DNA from 3 places in the Streptomyces sp. NPDC101225 genome. Region 3 is predicted to be linked to each of the others. Evidence: riboswitches for the same ligand, from Rfam matches in the RefSeq annotation. Region 3 holds a riboswitch; each other region holds the start of a gene.

Region 1 (3,992 bases), on a different contig from region 3:
CTGCTGACGGTGGTCAGCGACACGGGCGCGTACGCCGTCGGCTGGCGCTTCGGCAAGCACAAGCTGGCGCCGCGCATCAGTCCCGGCAAGACCCGCGAGGGGCTGCTCGGCGCGGTCGGCTTCGCGATGGTCGCGGGCGCGCTGTGCCTGCAGTTCCTGATCGACGACGGCGTCTGGTGGCAGGGCCTGCTCCTGGGCCTCGCGGTCGCCGCCAGCGCCACGCTGGGCGACCTCGGCGAGTCGATGATCAAGCGGGACCTGGGCATCAAGGACATGGGCACGCTGCTGCCCGGCCACGGCGGCATCATGGACCGCCTGGACTCGCTACTGCCGACCGCGCCCGTGGTGTGGCTGCTGCTGGTCCTCTTCGTCGGCTCCGGCTGACGGCACGGAACGTCCCGCCGGCCGATGGCGTCACCGTCGGCCGAGTGGGACGATTCTGCTGTAAGCCCTCAAAAGGGATCATCCGCGGATCATCCTGAAAGGGGGGCGTCATGTCCGCCTTCCATGAAGAGATCGACGTCGACCGGACTCCCGAGGACGTCTGGGCGTACGTCATCGATCCCTCCCATCTGCCGGAGTGGCAGCTGAGCGCGGTCTCCGCCGAGCAGCTCGACGCCGGTCCGCTCCACCCCGGCTCACGGGTCAGGGTCACCCGCCGGGTCGGACGCCGCGAGATGCCGATGACCATGGAGTTCACCGAGTACGAGCCGCCGCACAGCTGGGGGCTGCGCGGCGTCGACGGCCCGGTCAGGGGCACCTTCCACGGGGCGGTGGAGCCGCTCGACGACGGCCGCCGCGCCCGTTTGACGATGGACCTGGACTTCGAGGGGCACGGCATCGGAAAGGTCCTGCTGCCGCTCCTCGTCCGCCCCCAGGTCCGCAAGGAACTCCCGCGCAACGAGCAGCTCCTCAGGAACAAGCTGGAGCACACGGCGAGCGACTCTCAGCAGTAGCCGACGGGCGACGCTCCCCACCGGTCCACGGCCCACCCGACCCCCCGCCCCGGCCACCGATGCGGTGCCTGCGCCGGTGCGGGGGCACACCTGCGGCGGCAGGTTGTCACACCAGTCGATCTGCGACACTGGTACCGCCATGCCTAAGCCCGGAGAACTCACTTTCGTAGCCCCCCGCGGAGCCAAGAAGCCGCCGCGGCATCTTGCCGATCTCTCGCCCGCCGAGCGCAAGGAGGCGGTCGCCGAGATCGGGGAGAAGCCGTTTCGTGCCAAGCAGCTCTCGCAGCACTACTTCGCGCGGTACGCGCACGACCCGGCGGAGTGGACCGACATCCCCGCCGGTTCGCGCGGCCGGCTGCAGGAGGCGCTGCTGCCCGAGCTGATGAGCGTCGTACGGCATCTGTCGACCGACCAGGGCACCACCCGCAAGACGCTGTGGCGGCTGTTCGACGGGACGCTCGTCGAGTCCGTGCTGATGCGGTACCCGGACCGGGTCACCATGTGCATCAGCTCGCAGGCCGGCTGCGGGATGAACTGCCCCTTCTGCGCCACCGGGCAGGCCGGGCTGGACCGGAATCTCTCCGCCGCGGAGATCGTCCATCAGATCGTGGACGGGATGCGGGCCCTCAGGGACGGGGAGGTGCCCGGCGGGCCGGCGCGGCTGTCCAACATCGTCTTCATGGGGATGGGCGAGCCCCTCGCCAACTACAAGCGGGTCGTCACGGCGATCCGCGCGCTCACCGACCCGGCCCCGGACGGGCTCGGGCTCTCGCAGCGCGGCATCACCGTCTCGACCGTCGGGCTCGTGCCGGCCGTCCACCGTCTCGCCGACGAGGGACTGAAGTGCCGGCTGGCGATCTCGCTGCACGCCCCCGACGACGAGCTGCGCGACACCCTCGTCCCCGTGAACACGCGGTGGAAGGTGCGCGAGGTCCTCGACGCCGGGTTCGAGTACGCCGGCAGGAGTGGGCGCCGGCTCAGCATCGAGTACGCGCTCATCCGGGACATCAACGACCAGGCCTGGCGCGGCGACCGCCTCGGACGGCTGCTCAGGGGCAAGCCCGTGCACGTCAACCTGATCCCGCTCAACCCGACGCCCGGCTCGAAATGGACCGCCTCCCGTCCCGAGGACGAGAAGGCCTTCGTCGAGGCCATCGCCGCACACGGTGTACCGGTGACGGTCCGGGACACCCGGGGGCAGGAGATCGACGGGGCCTGCGGTCAGCTCGCGGCCACCGAGCGGTAACCTGAGCCGGTACGAACACCCGTACCGAACACCCGTACACACATCTGCATATTCCGACAGGGGAGCGCCACAGCGCTGAGAGTGCGGCAACCGGGCCGCAGACCCTCTGAACCTTGCCCAGGTCATTCTGGGTAGGAAGTTCGGTGATCACTCAAGCTGTTGCGCCCTGCCCGGGAGCCGTCGGCCCTGTCCGCCGGTCCCGGGCAGGGCCGCGTCTCTTCCTGGTCAGCCAGGAGGAATTCGGTGAACAACTACAGGAAGCTCGCGGCAGCCGCCGTGGGTCTCGGCCTCGTCACGCTGTCCGCCTGCGGGTCCTCGTCCGGCAGCGGCGGCTCCGGCGGCTCCACGTCCGTCACCCTCGTCAGCCACGACTCCTGGGCCGTCTCGAAGAGCGTCCTCGCCGACTTCGAGAAGCGGTCCGGCTACACGGTCCACGTCCTCAAGGACGGCGACGCCGGGCAGGCCGTCAACAAGGCCATCCTCACCAAGGACAACCCGCAGGGCGACGTCTTCTTCGGCGTCGACAACACCCTGCTCTCGCGGGCGCTCGACAACGGCCTCTTCCAGCCGTACGAGGCGAAGGGCTCCGACATGATCCTGCCGGAGTTCCGCGTCGACCAGGCCAAGCACCGGGTCACCCCCATCGACTCCGGCGACATCTGCGTCAACTACGACAAGGCGTACTTCAGCAAGCACGGGCTGACGCCGCCGCAGTCGTTCGACGACCTGGTCAAGCCCGAGTACAAGAACCTCCTCGTCACGGAGAACGCCGCCACCTCCTCGCCGGGTCTCGGCTTCCTGCTCGGCACGGCCGCCCGGTACGGTGACGGCGGCTGGCAGGGCTACTGGAAGAAGCTCAAGGCCAACGGCGTGAAGGTCGTCGACGGCTGGGAGCAGGCCTACAACGAGGAGTTCTCCGGCTCGGCCGGCGGCAAGAAGGCCAAGGGCGACCGGCCGCTGGTCGTCTCCTACGCCTCCTCGCCCCCCGCCGAGGTCATCTACGCCGACCCGAAGCCGAAGACGGCGCCGACCGGGACGGCGTACGGCACCTGCTTCCGGCAGATCGAGTACGCGGGACTGCTCAGCAACGCCAAGAACACCAAGGGCGGCAAGGCGCTGCTGGACTTCCTGGTCAGCAAGGAGTTCCAGGACGACATGCCGCTGAACATGTTCGTCTACCCGGTGCGCAAGGCCGCCCGGGTTCCGGCCGAGTTCCAGAAGTACGGGCAGCCGGCCAAGGACCCGGAGCGGATGGCGCCCGGCAAGATCGCCGAGAACCGTGACCAGTGGGTCAAGTCGTGGACGTCACTCGTACTGAAGTAGCCGTCCGTGCCCGGCGCGCGGGGAGCGCGGCGCGGCTCGGCCTCATGGCCGTGCCCGTCGCGTTCTTCGCGCTGTTCTTCGCCTGGCCCGTGGCCGCGATCGTGGCGCGCGGGCTCAAGGTCGACGGCACCTGGCGGTTCGGCCGGATCGCGGACGTCGTGGCGCAGTCCGACATCCGGCACGTCCTGTGGTTCACCACCTGGCAGGCGCTCGCCTCGACCGCGCTCACGCTGCTGATCGCGCTCCCCGGCGCATACGTCTTCGCGCGCTTCGACTTCCCCGGCAAGCAGGTGCTGCGGGCCGTGGTCACCGTCCCGTTCGTGCTGCCGACGGTCGTCGTCGGTACGGCCTTCCTCGCGCTCGTCGGCCGCGGAGGGTTCCTCGACGCACTGTGGGGGGTACGGCTGGACACCACCGTGTGGGCCATCCTGCTCGCGCACGTCTTCTTCAACTACGCCGTCGTCGTC
Region 2 (3,992 bases), on a different contig from region 3:
AGCAGCAGACCGCTCATGTCGATCGACGGGTAGAGGCCGTGGATCAGGCCGGTGCTGTCGTCCGTGTTGCCGGTCAGGGCGGCCCAGCCGATGAACCCCGAGCCGAGCACGCCGATCAGTGCGAGGGAGAGCAGCGTGCCGAGCACCGCCACGGACGTACGGGCGGACAGGCCGTGGCACATGTAGAGGGCGAGCAGCATGATGGCGCTCGCCCCGACCACCGCCACGAGCAGCGGGTTCGAGCCCTGCAGGATCGCGGGCAGGATGAAGAAGGTCAGCACCATGAAGCTGACGGCCAGCGCGACCAGCGCCATGACACCGCGCAGCCGCCCGACGACCACGACGGCGAGCGCGAAGATGCCGGCGAGCAGCGCCATGGGGAAGCGGCGGTCGACGTCGGTGACCGAGTACTGCAGTTCCTTGGGTGCGGAGGGCTCGTAGGCGGCCACGACCTTCTCGCCCTCGTGCAGCTGCCGCGACTGGTCCGGCTGCACGATCTCGGTGAACGTGCGGCCCTTGTCCTTGCCGGTGTCGACGTGGATCGTCGCCTTCTTGCAGGTGCCCTTCTCCGGCTGCCGGGCGGAGGAGCCCGCGGTGCCGGAGGTGTCGCCCGCCGAGGCCTGTCCGGAGCCGTTCACCGCCGTGCAGCTCACGTTCACGACCTGGGCGACCGTCGCCTGCTGGGTCTGCCGGTCGAATCCCACGCCGGATCGCTGGTGGGCCGGTGCGCCCCCGGGCCACAGCACCACGAGCCCGACCACCACGGCCGCGGCGAACGGGATGAGCACCGCCGCGATGACCTTGCGCAGGTGCCGGGAGACGGGCGCGGCGGGACCGTGGCTGTGCGAGTGCCCGTGAGCGGCGCCGGCATGGCCGCCGTGCCCGTGGCCGCTGCCCTGCCCGCCGGCGTGCCCGCTGTGATCACGGCCGGTACGTGGTCCGGCGCCGTGATCGTGGTGGGCATCGTGGCCGTACCCCTGGCCGCTGTCGGAGCCGGGACCGTGGGGCGGCTCCGGGGATGGGTAGGGGTGCCGGTGTGTCGTGGTCACGGCCCGATCATTGCAAGAACGCCGGGGCCCCCTGTTCAGCTCGCCGGAATTGACGCTAGCGTGGAGACACCTTTGCACACGCGGGAGCTCGGAGCACCGGGCTGAGAGGGCGCTGACCTCCGTCCCTGCGATGTTTCACGTGGAACATCACCGAAGTCGGGTGATGGTCCGACGAGACGTCGACAGACGGATATCGCTGCGTCGACCGCCGAACCTGTTACCGGGTAATGCCGGCGTAGGGAGTAGGTCTCATGACCAACAAGGACGTACGCACGCCTGCCTCCGACCAGGACGCACCGTCCCTTCCGGGCGAACAGTCCGCAGAACAGTCCTCGGAGGCCGGGAAGTCCGTCGGCTGGCACAAGGCGTATGTCGAGGGCTCACGCCCCGATCTGCGGGTGCCGGTCCGTCAGGTGCACCTCACCAACGGGCAGTCGGTCACGCTGTACGACACCTCCGGCCCGTACACCGATCCGCTCACCCACACCGATGTCCGCAGGGGGCTCGCCCCGCTGCGGGAGAACTGGATCGTCGCCCGTGGCGACACCGAGGAGTACGCGGGCCGCCCCGTACGCCCGGAGGACGACGGCATCAAGCACACCTCGCCGCGTGGCGGGCTGCGCAACCTCGACGCGGTCTTCCCCGGACGTCCGCGCCAGCCGCGGCGCGGACGCGAAGGGAAGGCGGTCACCCAGCTCGCCTACGCACGCCAGGGCGAGATCACACCCGAGATGGAGTTCGTGGCGCTCCGGGAGAACGTGGCGCCGGAGGTGGTCCGCGAGGAGATCGCGGCGGGCCGCGCGGTGCTGCCGGCCAACGTCAACCACCCGGAGATCGAGCCGATGATCATCGGCAAGAGGTTCCTGGTGAAGGTCAACGCCAACATCGGCAATTCCGCGGTGACGTCCTCCATCGAGGAGGAGGTCGAGAAGATGACCTGGGCGACCCGCTGGGGCGCCGACACGGTCATGGACCTGTCCACCGGCCGCAACATCCACACGACACGTGAATGGGTGCTGCGCAACTCCCCCGTGCCCATCGGCACCGTGCCGCTCTACCAGGCCCTGGAGAAGGTCGACGGCCGGGCGGAGGAGCTCACCTGGGAGATCTACAAGGACACCGTCATCGAGCAGGCCGAGCAGGGCGTGGACTACATGACGGTCCACGCGGGGGTCCGCCTGCCGTACGTCCCGCTCACCGCGAACCGCAAGACCGGCATCGTCTCGCGCGGCGGCTCGATCATGGCCGCCTGGTGCCTCGCGCACCACAAGGAGTCGTTCCTGTACGAGAACTTCGAGGAGCTCTGCGAGATCCTCGCCGCCTACGACGTCACGTACTCGCTGGGCGACGGTCTGCGGCCGGGTTCGATCGCGGACGCCAACGACGAGGCGCAGTTCGCCGAGCTGCGCACGCTCGGGGAGCTCAACACGATCGCCAAGCGCTTCCACGTGCAGACCATGATCGAAGGTCCGGGACACGTCCCGATGCACAAGATCAAGGAGAACATCGACCTTCAGCAGGAGATCTGCGAGGAGGCGCCGTTCTACACGCTCGGCCCGCTGACCACGGACGTCGCGCCGGCGTACGACCACATCACCTCCGGCATCGGTGCCGCGATGATCGCCTGGTGGGGCACGGCCATGCTCTGCTACGTCACGCCCAAGGAGCACCTGGGCCTGCCCAACCGTGACGACGTCAAGACCGGCGTCATCACCTACAAGATCGCCGCGCACGCGGCCGACCTCGCCAAGGGGCACCCCGGTGCCCAGGAGTGGGACGACGCGCTGTCCGACGCCCGGTTCGAGTTCCGGTGGGAGGACCAGTTCAATCTCGCCCTGGACCCGGACACGGCACGGGAGTTCCACGACGAGACCCTGCCGGCCGAGCCCGCCAAGACCGCCCACTTCTGCTCGATGTGCGGGCCGAAGTTCTGCTCGATGAAGATCAGCCAGAGCATCACGGAGCGGTTCGGTGGTGCGGCGGCTGAGGGGGCCTCGCCCGAGGAGATCGCCGAGGGCATGCTCCAGAAGTCGAAGGAGTTCGCGGCGAGCGGGAACCGTGTGTATCTGCCCCTGGCGGACTGAGCCCCCGGCGCGTCCGCACTCCACGGGCCCTTCCCTCCCCGACGGCGAGGGAAGGGCCCGTGCGGTGCGGCACGGCACCCGCCGTGGGTGGGCGTGGTGGCCGGCGCCTTCACGGCCGGCGTCCGCGCGGGCGCCGTTTCCGGGGTGATCGCCCGGACGGAGAAGACACGCCGACGCCGCTTGCTGCGACGCGGACTGCGGGACGGCTCCGAGGAGAGGGCCCGCCTGCCGGCGCCGTACGGGAGGGGTCCGGCCCGGCGCCGTACGGGAGGGGTCCGGCCCGGCGCCGTACGGGAGGGGTCCGGCCCGGCGCCGTCCTTAGAGGTCGAAGGCGTGCGCGGCGGGCGGGCCGGCCCACCCCAGGGAGGGAGCCGTTCGAGCCGGGCACGCCCACCGCGACGGGCCGCGCGCCGGAGACGACGGCCGGCGCGCCACGGAGCGTCGCGGTGCCGCGCCACGGCGTCGCGGTGCCGCGCCACGGAGTGTCGTGGCTCCGGCGTGTGCCCAGCGGCCGGCCGGTCGTCGCGTTTCCCCCACCGCGGGCCGTGGCGCCGGTCGCGAGCTGTTCGTACGAGTGCGTCCGGGGAGTACCGCCTGACGGCTGTCGGGCTCCATGAGCCGGTTGTCGCGAATGCGGTGGTTCTGTTCCCGCCCGTGCGGGACAGCGGGACAATGACAGCGGGCCAAGCCCCCGGGCCGGATCGTCGCACAGCGACGGTGGCAGGGGGCGAAGGAGGAGTGCTCGATGGCGCAAGGGGAGCGCGACGAACGAATCGCGCAAGCATTCCTGGAGTTGGCCGACACCCTGGTGGAGGGCTTCTACCTGGTCGATTTCCTGCATGTCCTCACCGATCACATG
Region 3 (3,992 bases):
GCCCGCGGACCCCGGCCCGTACGCCGGACGGTGTTCGGATCAGCGGGTTCGGATCAGACGGCGAGCGCCTGGGCGCGGCGCTTCACCTCCGTGCCTCGATTCTCGCTGAGGGCCTGGGCGGGGGTGCCCGGCAGGCTCTCGTCGGGAGTGAAGAGCCACTCGAGCATCTCCTCGTCGGTGAAGCCGTCGTCGCGCAGGAGCGTCAGGGTGCCGCTCAGGCCCTTGACGACCTTGTGCCCGTCGATGAAGGCGGCGGGGACGTGCAGTGCGCGGTTCTCACCACGGCGTACGGCGATGAGCTGGCCCTCCTTGACCAGCTGCCGCACTCGCGTCACCTCGACGTCGAGCATCTCTGCGATGTCGGGCAGGGTGAGCCAGGCGGGGACGAGAGCATCGATCTTTGCGTCAATCTCGGTCACGGAATCAAGCCTGCCATCCCGCACCGACAGTCGGAAGCCAGGCCGGCCCGACCTGGGGTTCCGTGTTACGCCGTGGCGGCCTTCAGGGGCCTGGACGGATCCCCCATGCGCTCGGCGTCCATCGGTGTGCCGGCCTCGATCAGCCGTCTGCCCTGCGCCAGGTCCCGGGGCCGGCCGACCGCGAGCAGGCCGACCAGCCGGCCCTCGCGCAGCCAGCAGACGGACCAGGCGGGCCCGGCCGGGTCGCCGCGCCACAGGGTCGTGTCGGCGGCGGCGTGATGGCCGGCGTACTGGACGAAGCGGCCGAACTGCTCGGACCAGAAGTACGGAACGGGGTCGTAGACGGCCGCCGCCGCACCGTTGGCTTCGGCGACGATGTTCTCGGCGACCGTGCGCGGCCCCTGCAGGGCGTTGTCCCAGTGGTGGACCAGCAGGCGCTCGCCGTAGCGCCGCGACGGGAAGGAGGCGCAGTCGCCGACGGCGTAGACGTCCGGTGCCGAGGTGCGCAGATGGGCGTCCGCGACGATCTCGTGGTGCGCTCCGAGCTCGATGCCGGAGCCGCCGAGCCAGGCCGTGGCGGGGCGGGCGCCGATGCCGACCACGACCGCGCCCGCGGGCAGCCGCGAGCCGTCGTCGAGGACGACCGCGCCGGGCTCGACACGCTCCACGCGCGTGTGCGTGCGCAGTTCGACGCCGGCGTCGGCGTACCAGGCGGCCATCGGGGCGGCCACCTCGGCGGGCAGGGCGCCGGCGAGCGGCCGGTCCGCCGCCTCGACGACCGTCACCGCGCAGCCCGCCTCGCGCGCGGCCGTGGCGAACTCGGCCCCGATCCAGCCCGCGCCGACCACCACGATGTCGTGCTGCCGGGCGAGGACGGGCCGCAGCCGGTCGGCGTCGTCCAGGGTGCGCAGCAGATGCACACCGGGGACGCCCTCGGCGCCCGGCAGCCGAATCGGTTCGGCACCGGTGGCGAGCACGAGGACGTCGTAGCGGACGGGCCCGGCCTCGGTGTCCAGCCGGTGCTCGGCGGGGCGCACGCCCAGTACCTCGCACCCGAGCCGGAGTTCGATGCCGAGCGCCTCGAAGTCGACGTCGAAGGCGGAGCCCTCGGACTTGCCGAGCAGGACGGCCTTGGACAGCGGGGGCCGGTCGTAGGGCTGGTGGGGCTCGGCGCCGATCAGGGTCACGCGGCCGGTGAAGCCCTGTTCGCGCAGCGCCACCGCGGACTGCACCCCGGCCATGCCCGCGCCGACCACGACCACGTGCCGCGAGGGCGGCCCGCCCGTCTCCTGCGTCTGCTCGCTCACCTGATCACCCTAGCCAACTGACACAGTGTCAGTCAGCGGTCGCGCTCACTCGGTGACCTGCTCCACAACACTGGTGCCGCTGCCGGTCCCCGACTCCCACTCCCAGCTCTCCTCCAGCCGCACGCGCCCGTCCGGCAGCTCCACCACCGTGGACACGCAGTGCCCCGAGGACGTCGTCCCGTCCCGCTTGAGCTGCACGTACCGGAAGTCCAGCCGGTCACCGTCCCGGGTACCCACCAGACGGCCCCGTACGACATCCCCGCCCGCGTACTCGGCCCAGATCCCGCCGTCCTTCTCGTGGTACGTGAACCGCGTCCGGGTGCCCACCTGACCTGGGGCCTGGTCGGCGACGGGGGCGAGGACGAGTCCGTCCAGCGAGCGGGGCACGGCGGGAGGCTCCCTTACAGAGGCGCGGAGGGTCGGGCTAGGGTGGCCACCGTACAAGCACTCGCGGGAGCCCGGACGCACCGGGCTGAGAGGGAGGCTGGCGGCCTCCGACCGTACGAACCTGATCCGGGTCATGCCGGCGAAGGGAGGGGCTGGACGCCCATGTCGTCACGTACGTCCGACGTCCTCGTCATCGGGGGCGGAATCATCGGCCTGGTCACGGCCTGGCGGGCCGCGCAACGCGGGTTCGCCACGGCCGTCGTGGACCCCGAGCCGGGTGGCGGGGCCGCGCAGGTGGCCGCCGGGATGCTCGCCGCGGTCACCGAACTGCACCACGGCGAGCAGACCCTGCTCGGCCTGAACCTCGCCTCGGCCCGCCGCTATCCGGAGTTCACGGCCGAGCTCACCGAGCTCACCGGGCACGACCTCGGCTACCGCCGGTGCGGCACGCTGGCCGTCGCGCTGGACGCCGACGACCGCGCCCACCTGCGCGAACTGCACGCCCTGCAGCGGGCGTCGGGCCTGGAGTCGGAGTGGCTGTCGGGCCGCGAGTGCCGGCGCCTGGAACCGATGCTCGCGCCGGGCGTGCGCGGTGGGCTCCGGGTCGACGGCGACCACCAGATCGACCCGCGGCGGCTGGCACGCGCGCTGGTCGCCGCCTGCGAGCACGCGGGCGTGGTCTTCCACCGCCAGTGGGCCGAGCGCTTCCACGCCGTACGGGACCGGGCCCGCGGTGTCACCACGGCGGACGGCACCGCGCTGGGCGCGGGCCAGGTGGTGCTGGCCGCCGGCAGTCTCAGCGGGCGGCTCCCGGGGGTCCCGGGCGACGTGCTGCCGCCGGTGCGGCCGGTGAAGGGGCAGGTGCTGCGGCTGAGTGTGCCGCGGCGGCTCGCGCCCTTCCTCAGCCGCACCGTGCGCGCCGTGGTGCGCGGCAGCCAGGTCTATCTGGTGCCGCGCGAGAGCGGCGAGCTGGTGATCGGCGCGACCACCGAGGAGCTCGGCTGGGACACGACGGTCACCGCGGGCGGGGTGTACGAGCTGCTGCGCGACGCGCACGAGCTGGTCCCCGGCATCACCGAGCTGCCGCTGACGGAGACGCGTGCGGGCCTGCGTCCGGGCTCCCCCGACAACGCCCCTCTGCTCGGCCCGACGCAGCTGCCCGGTCTGCTGCTGGCCACCGGGCACCACCGCAACGGCGTGCTGCTGACGCCGGTGACCGGCGACGCCATGGCGCACGTCCTGACCACCGGCGATCTCCCGCACGAGGCCCTCCCGTTCACCCCGAGGCGCTTCGGGCGCGTGGAGCAGCCCGCATGAACATCTCCGTCAACGGGGAGCTCCGGGAGTTCGCTTCCGGCACGGCTCTCGACACCGTTGTGCGGGCGCTGACCGCGGCCCCCACCGGAGTGGCCGCCGCGCTCAACGAAACCGTCGTCCCGCGCGCGCAGTGGCCGTCGACGCCCCTCTCCGAGGGGGACCGCGTCGAGGTCCTCACCGCCGTCCAAGGAGGCTGACCCATGGCCGACGATCCCTTCGCCATCGGCGGTACGTCCTTCACGTCCCGCCTGATCATGGGCACCGGCGGTGCCCCGAGCCTCGACGTGCTGGAGCGGGCGCTGGTGGCGTCCGGCACGGAGCTGACCACGGTCGCGATGCGGCGCGTGGACCCCTCGGTGCACGGCTCGGTGCTCTCCGTCCTGGACCAGCTCGGCATCCGGGTGCTGCCGAACACGGCCGGCTGCTTCACCGCCGGGGAGGCGGTGCTGACCGCGCGCATGGCGCGCGAGGCGCTCGGCACCGACCTGGTCAAGCTGGAGGTCATCGCCGACGAGCGCACCCTCCTGCCCGACCCGATCGAGCTGCTCGACGCCGCCGAGAT

What was found. Region 3 has a riboswitch for thiamine pyrophosphate ahead of thiO (glycine oxidase ThiO). Riboswitches for the same ligand answer to the same signal wherever they lie in the genome.
Region 1: it holds a riboswitch for thiamine pyrophosphate, as region 3 does, so the genes downstream of both, ACIRPX_RS16215 (thiamine ABC transporter substrate binding subunit) here and thiO (glycine oxidase ThiO) in region 3, are expected to answer to the same signal.
Region 2: it holds a riboswitch for thiamine pyrophosphate, as region 3 does, so the genes downstream of both, thiC (phosphomethylpyrimidine synthase ThiC) here and thiO (glycine oxidase ThiO) in region 3, are expected to answer to the same signal.

What each region holds. Positions count from the first base shown of each region.
Region 1 is NZ_JBIWOE010000009.1:213,773-217,764, forward strand. Features, by position in the region: gene ACIRPX_RS16200 (phosphatidate cytidylyltransferase) at 1-384, shown strand, start outside; gene ACIRPX_RS16205 (SRPBCC family protein) at 495-956, shown strand; gene rlmN (23S rRNA (adenine(2503)-C(2))-methyltransferase RlmN) at 1,096-2,202, shown strand; TPP riboswitch at 2,251-2,358, shown strand; gene ACIRPX_RS16215 (thiamine ABC transporter substrate binding subunit) at 2,446-3,525, shown strand; gene ACIRPX_RS16220 (ABC transporter permease) at 3,570-3,992, shown strand, end outside.
Region 2 is NZ_JBIWOE010000016.1:53,521-57,512, reverse strand. Features, by position in the region: gene ACIRPX_RS22660 (YibE/F family protein) at 1-1,049, opposite strand, end outside; TPP riboswitch at 1,120-1,308, shown strand; gene thiC (phosphomethylpyrimidine synthase ThiC) at 1,301-3,133, shown strand; gene ACIRPX_RS22650 (ANTAR domain-containing protein) at 3,879-3,992, shown strand, end outside.
Region 3 is NZ_JBIWOE010000007.1:72,626-76,617, forward strand. Features, by position in the region: gene ACIRPX_RS12590 (Rv2175c family DNA-binding protein) at 54-419, opposite strand; gene ACIRPX_RS12595 (NAD(P)/FAD-dependent oxidoreductase) at 485-1,726, opposite strand; gene ACIRPX_RS12600 (hypothetical protein) at 1,772-2,113, opposite strand; TPP riboswitch at 2,167-2,278, shown strand; gene thiO (glycine oxidase ThiO) at 2,276-3,430, shown strand; gene thiS (sulfur carrier protein ThiS) at 3,427-3,627, shown strand; gene ACIRPX_RS12615 (thiazole synthase) at 3,631-3,992, shown strand, end outside.